Regions from separate parts of the Gottschalkia purinilytica genome, predicted to be linked through region 2. Evidence: riboswitches for the same ligand, from Rfam matches in the RefSeq annotation. Region 2 holds a riboswitch; each other region holds the start of a gene.
The links. Region 2 has a riboswitch for S-adenosylmethionine ahead of CLPU_RS13985 (O-acetylhomoserine aminocarboxypropyltransferase/cysteine synthase family protein). Riboswitches for the same ligand answer to the same signal wherever they lie in the genome.

Region 1 (2,327 bases), on a different contig from region 2:
ATGTAGGTATAAAGAAAAATCATGAAGGTAAAGAACTTTATCGAAAAGATAAGTATGAAGTAGAAAAAAGGTTAAAAGTTAAGGAGCGTAAGGTGAATAAATCCATAGATGAAGAATTCACATATCAATCTATACCTGAAGAAATAAAAAAGAAAATGATAGGATTATCATGGCATGAAAATAATAATATAAGTTTAGATGATCTTAGTTATATAAAAGTCTTACATTGGGGATTTGATAACAAGATACATAAAGGAGAATTAGTAGTACACAATAAAGTTTCCAAGGAAATAGTAGATATTTTTAAAGAACTGTACTATGTAAAATATCCAATAGATAAGATAAAAATAATAGACGAATATGAAGCTAATGATAAATTGTCCATGGAAGATAATAATACTTCTGCATTTTGTTATAGAAATATAGCAAGTGGTAGTAACAATATTTCAAAACATGCCTATGGAGTAGCAATAGATATAAATCCAGTACAAAATCCCTATATAAACAAAGATAAGATACTTCCTATTAGTAGTAAAGATTATATAGATAGAAGTAATGTAAGAAAAGGAATGATAGTAAAAGATGATGCATTATACTTAGCTTTTAAGAAAAGAGGATGGATATGGGGAGGAGAGTGGAAATATATTAAGGATTATCAGCATTTTGAAAAGAATATAGATTATTAATAGTTTAAGGTTATTAATATCTCTTTAATACATATATAATAAAAATTTATAAATTGAAAAATCGTAAAGTTAATATATAAATATTTTAGATATAGATGTTTCCATTAAAGAGAATGAGTTATATTTAAATTGAGATATGATATTATTGATATCATTAGATATAGTATAGAGGATGAAACTATAGACAATATAAAAAAGATAACATAGAATTCCGATAGAAATTTAAAAAATTTAATATAATAAGTTGACATCAAAGTATATTAGTTGCTATAATTTATTTAAGTTTTTAACAATTTGACTATTTACAAAACAATTATATATCTCTTATCGAGAGTGGCTGAGGGACTGGACCTATGAAGCCCGGCAACCCAAGATATTTTTCTTGAAGGTGCTACATCCAGCAGGTATATCCTGGCAGATAAGAAAGAAGAACAATCTTCCTACTTTATCTGAGGAAGATTTTTTTATTACATAAAAATTAGGGGAGGTTTAAATATGGGAAGTAGTTTAAAATTTGAGACTATTCAAGTTCATGGGGGACAAAATGTTGACAGCGAGACAAAGTCTAGAGCTGTACCTATATATCAAACAGCAGCATATTTATTCGAAGATACACAGGAAGCAGCAGATTTATTTGCTTTGAAAAAAGCGGGGCTTATATATTCTAGAACTAGAAATCCAACTATAGAAACTTTTGGAAGAAGGGTAACTGAACTAGAAGGTGGAGTAGGATCATTAGTGACTTCTTCTGGGATGGCTGCAATTACTTATTCTATACTTAGTTTAGCTAAAGATGGTGACGAAATAGTTGCTGCATCTACACTTTATGGAGGTACTTACACACTTTTTACACATACTCTAAAGAACTTAGGAGTTAATGTTAAACTTGTAAATCCAGATAACTTTGAAGAAATAGAAAATAGTATTAATGATAAGACAAAAGCAGTATTTATAGAGACTATAGGAAATCCTGAAATAAATGTTGTAGATATAGAAAAAGTGGCTGAAATCGCACATAAAAATGATATACCATTAATAGTAGACAATACTTTTGCTACACCATACCTGTGTAAACCGATAGAATTTGGTGCAGATATAGTTGTTCATTCAGCTACAAAATTTATAGGTGGTCATGGTACAGCTATAGGAGGAATAGTAATAGATTCAGGAAAATTCAATTGGGATAATGGTAAATTTCCAGGTATGGTAGAACCAGATCCTAGATTTAAGGGAATATCATTCTATAATGAATTTGGTGAGTCAGCTTATATAACAAGATTAAGAAACACACTTTTAAGTGATATAGGAGCATGTTTATCTCCATTCAACGCCTTTTTATTATTACAAGGGTTAGAAACATTATCTCTTAGAATGGAGAAACATGTAGACAATGCTAAAAAAGTAGCTGAATATTTGGAAAATCACCCTAAAGTAGAATGGGTTAAATATCCAGGTCTTAAATCAAGTAAATATAACACTTTAGCTAAAAAATATCTTCCTAAAGGAGCAGGATCAATATTTACATTTGGAGTAAAAGGTGGATATGAATCAGGGAAGAAATTGATTGAGTCAGTTAAGATTTTTTCACATTTAGCAAATGTAGGTGATGCTAAGTCACTTATTATACATCCAGCGTCTACT
Region 2 (2,327 bases):
GCTTTATATGCTATGTTTGTATCTATTCTAGTTCCACAATTTAAAAAGAATTATAAAATAGCAATTCTAGTAGCATTGTCTGCTATTTTAAATACTCTGTTTACTTATTTTAATTTTTTACCACAAGGATGGGGACTTATATTATCAATAGTTATATCTTCAGCAATAGGAGCTTCTTTATTTAAGGACGATAATAATTCAGGAGTGAATGATGATGAGTAATACAAAGATAATAATTATAGGAATGATAATTGCTACAGGTATACCTAGATTATCACCATTTCTATTTAAGACTAAAGGAAATATGCCAGACTGGGTTAACAGATTTTTGAACTTTGTACCATTTGCTGCAATAGGAGCATTAACAATCCCAGGGGCATTTACAGCAACTCCAGAAGTTCCTATGGCATCAGTAGTAGGATTTATAGCTGCTGCTATAGCTTCGTGGTATAAAGGTGGAATAATACTTCCTATTATAACTTCTATAGTGGCTACTTTTTTAGTATTGTATATATAATATTACTAGAAACTAACTTATAACTATAGCTCTAATTAAAGTTAAGAAGCTTGTTGATAACTATGTTAATTTTGATATTTATAACTGTTATACAACAAGCTTTTGTATTTTAAATAATATTTAGTTGCTATGATTTCGATAAACTACTGACATCTGAAAATTTTAGATATTTGAACATGATACCTATAGTTATTAAAGAAGATATTAAATCTGATATAGGTGTACTAATCCAAACTCCTGTTACTCCCCAAAACTTAGGAAGAATTACTAACAATGGTATCAATATAATAACTTGTCTTAATAAAGATAAAATTACTGATATATAATTTATGACAACATTAGTCAAAGTAACTAATTAAATAAATTCACTTTATTGCATAATTAAAAATTATATAAAAGTGATAAATGCTATCAATAAGCGTGGTAAATAGAGATAAAATTCAAAAGCCTTTGTTAATCCTGAAAAAACTTATAAATAAATGTTGACATATTTATACACAGTTGATATAATCATTCCTAACAAAGAAACGTAATTTAATATAACTCTTATCGAGAGTGGTGGAGGGAACTGGCCCTGAGAAACCCGGCAACCCAAAGGAAACTTCCTTGAAGGTGCTAAATCCAGCAGGTATATCCTGAAAGATAAGATCAGAGAACGAACTCAAACCTTCCTGTTTTATCTAGCAGGAAGGTTTTTTTAGTTAGTTTGCAGATGAATCAGTTGAACGAAGAAATAAGAGTATTTAGAAAATTCAAAATAATATGAAAATGGAGGAATCAAATATGGGAGACAAATTACATTTTGAAACAATTCAAGTTCATGGAGGACAATTAGTTGACTCAGATACAAAATCAAGAGCAGTACCTATATATCAAACAACTTCGTATGTATTTGAAGATGCACAAGATGCGGCAGATTTATTCGGGTTAAAAAAAGCAGGAAATATATATACAAGAATTACAAATCCAACTACTGATGTATTTGAAAAAAGAATTGCTGAACTTGAAGGCGGAGTAGGAGCTGTTGCTACAGCATCAGGAATGGCAGCAATAAGTTATGCGATTCTTAATATAGCTAAAACAGGAGAAGAAATAGTATCAGTATCAACACTTTACGGTGGAACGTACACATTATTTGCACATACATTTAAGAACTTTGGAATAAAAGTAAAATTTGTACATCCTGATAAATTTGAAGAATTAGATGCAGCTATAAATGATAAAACAAAGGCAGTATTTATAGAAACTATAGGGAATCCAGATATAAATGTTGTTGACATTGAAAAAGCAGCAGAAATAGCTCATAAGAACAATGTACCTTTAATAGTAGATAATACATTTGCAACACCTTATCTATGTAGACCTATAGAGTACGGAGCTGATATAGTAGTACATTCTGCAACTAAGTTTATAGGGGGACATGGTACTTCAATAGGTGGAGTAGTAGTTGATTCAGGTAAATTTGATTGGAATAATGGAAAATTTCCAGAACTAATAGATCCAGAACCAAGTTATCATGGACTTTCTTTCTCAGAAGCATTTGGAGAAGCAGCATATATAGCTAGATTAAGAACTACTCTATTAAGAGATGTAGGAGCTTGTATATCACCATTTAATTCGTTCTTGTTAATATTAGGATTAGAGACATTATCTCTTAGAGTAGAAAGACATGTTTTAAATGCTCAGAAGATTGCAGAGTATTTAGAAAATCATCCTAAAGTTGAGTGGGTAAAATACCCAGGACTTAAATCAAATAAATATCATGAATTATCAAATAAATATCTTCCAAAAGGTTCTGGAGCTATATTTA
Region 3 (2,327 bases), on a different contig from region 2:
TTTGTTTCAACATGTATATTTTCATCAGTTGTTTTTATTTTTAATCTTTCCACTAAACTTTTTATGTGATTTGGTGTTGTACCACAACAACCACCTATTATTTTAGCTCCTAGTTTACTAATATCTACTACAATATCTCCAAAATATTCAGGGTTATTTACATAAACCATTCTTTCATTTATGATTTCTGGATAACCAGCATTAGGTAATGCCGAAATTGTATCACTAAAAATATCCATATTCTTTAACAATCTATATAAGTGAGTAGGTCCTGATCCACAATTAAATCCATAAGCATCTATGCTTTTTATTAATTTTAATTCATCTATTATACTTTTGATACTAATACCTTTTCTAGTAAATCCATCTAGTGTAACTGCAAATTGAGTTAATATAAAAGCATCACTATTTTTACTTTTTATATATTCAGATATCTCTTTTAGATAATCTATCGTACCAAAAGTTTCAAAAACAAATATATTTTCTCCTAACTCCATAAATGTATCTATAATGAATTTATATTCGTCTAAAATATCTATATCATCTTCTTTTTTAAATCTAGATTCATGAATAGGACCTATACTAGCACCTATAAATACATCTGTTCCTTCTGTAGCTTTCTTAGCTATTGTATATCCTTTTTCTATTATTTCTTTCACCTTTTCTCTAGTTACTCCTAAAGATATTGTGTTAGCAGAAAAGGTATTAGTTCTAATTAATTTAGCCCCTGATTTAATGTAGTCTACATGAATGTCTCTTATCACTTGCGGCTTATTTATATTTGCAAACTCGCAGAAGGATACTTTATCTCCTGTTATTTCAGAATAATATGTTCCCATAGCTCCATCTGTAATTAAAATGTTTTCTTTTAAGTATTCCTGAAGCATTTGTTTCTCCCCTTTTTTAATAGTTAATCTTTAGCCTTTATCGATAATTTATAAATAATAGTAAAATAAAAAACTCTTTCAAGATGAAAGAGTTTTATTATCAAATGTATTTCACCTCATCTTCCGACAAATATCGCAGGATTTAGCACCACGTATCTAAATAGATACAGGTTGCTGGGTTTCACAGGGCCAGTCCCTCCACCACTCTCGATAAGAGATTTGTATTTTATTGTTATTTATTTATATCAAATTATAACATATGTCTGTTAAGTGTCAATAGTATTTTTCACTTTTCATGTATAATTAAACAATTATTATATTAGATATCTTCTTACTATATTAACAATTCATACCCATATTTCAAGTTTATAATCTGTAAATATTATAGTTTTCTTTTTAGTTATTTTGAATATATATACAATATATTCTTAGATCTTTCATATATCTATCTTTGAAATTTTTACTTTTAAAGTTCTTATAGTATATTCATTAAAATTAGTACTACTTTTATAAAAACAATATGTAATGTCTACTTGACATCAAAACAGAGTGATGATATATTCACATGTAAGGTTAACATTACAGAGGTGGTATTAATGAAAAATAGATTAAAGGAACTTCGTGAACGTTATGGATTAACTCAAGAACAATTGGGAGAACTTATAGGAGTATCAAGACAAGCAATTAACGCTATTGAAACAGAAAAATTTGAACCTTCTATATGGTTGGCTTATGATATTTCTAAGATATTTCACTGTTCCATAGAAGAAGTTTTTCTTTTTGAAGAAAGCGAAAAAAAATCAAGATCACAGCAAAGTAGAGGTGTCGTTTAAATGGCATTTAGACAAATTAGACTTTTTGATGACGAAATATTAAGGAAAAAAAGCAAAGAAGTTGAAGTAGTAGATGATAAAGTAAGACAACTACTAAATGATATGGCAGACACTATGTACAATACAGAAAATGGTGGAGGATTAGCTGCCCCACAAATAGGCGTATTAAAACGATTAGTTGTAATAGACATGGGACAAGGACTTATAAAATTAGTTAATCCAAAGATAATTAAAGAAGAAGGAAAACAGAAAGTTATAGAAGGATGTTTGAGTATTCCTAATACATGGGGAAAATTAATAAGGCCAGCAAAAGTAACAGTACAAGCATTAAATGAAAATGGTGAGGAGATTATACTAACAGGTAAAGGAGATTTAGCAAAATGCTTTTGCCATGAAATAGACCATTTAGAAGGTATTCTTTTTACTGATTTAGTCACTGAATATATAAAATAACTCTATTATGTTCATTAAAATTAGTCTATATCAATGAAATTACTAGTAATATCAAGAAAAATCACTTATGAATTTTATTCTAATTCATAAGTGATTTTTTAATGTTATTTATTAAATTTATGTCTCAAAATGAAATCCATTACTTACATAGATA

Region 1: it holds a riboswitch for S-adenosylmethionine, as region 2 does, so the genes downstream of both, CLPU_RS00960 (O-acetylhomoserine aminocarboxypropyltransferase/cysteine synthase family protein) here and CLPU_RS13985 (O-acetylhomoserine aminocarboxypropyltransferase/cysteine synthase family protein) in region 2, are expected to answer to the same signal.
Region 3: it holds a riboswitch for S-adenosylmethionine, as region 2 does, so the genes downstream of both, CLPU_RS05010 (bifunctional homocysteine S-methyltransferase/methylenetetrahydrofolate reductase) here and CLPU_RS13985 (O-acetylhomoserine aminocarboxypropyltransferase/cysteine synthase family protein) in region 2, are expected to answer to the same signal.

The regions. Positions count from the first base shown of each region.
Region 1 is NZ_LGSS01000001.1:199,334-201,660, reverse strand. It holds gene CLPU_RS00965 (M15 family metallopeptidase) at 1-686, shown strand, start outside; SAM riboswitch class I at 1,008-1,111, shown strand; gene CLPU_RS00960 (O-acetylhomoserine aminocarboxypropyltransferase/cysteine synthase family protein) at 1,182-2,327, shown strand, end outside.
Region 2 is NZ_LGSS01000018.1:669-2,995, forward strand. It holds gene CLPU_RS13975 (AzlC family ABC transporter permease) at 1-222, shown strand, start outside; gene CLPU_RS13980 (AzlD domain-containing protein) at 215-517, shown strand; gene CLPU_RS17335 (hypothetical protein) at 694-843, shown strand; SAM riboswitch class I at 1,061-1,166, shown strand; gene CLPU_RS13985 (O-acetylhomoserine aminocarboxypropyltransferase/cysteine synthase family protein) at 1,301-2,327, shown strand, end outside.
Region 3 is NZ_LGSS01000004.1:27,070-29,396, forward strand. It holds gene CLPU_RS05010 (bifunctional homocysteine S-methyltransferase/methylenetetrahydrofolate reductase) at 1-887, opposite strand, end outside; SAM riboswitch class I at 1,001-1,104, opposite strand; gene CLPU_RS05015 (helix-turn-helix transcriptional regulator) at 1,484-1,720, shown strand; gene def (peptide deformylase) at 1,721-2,173, shown strand.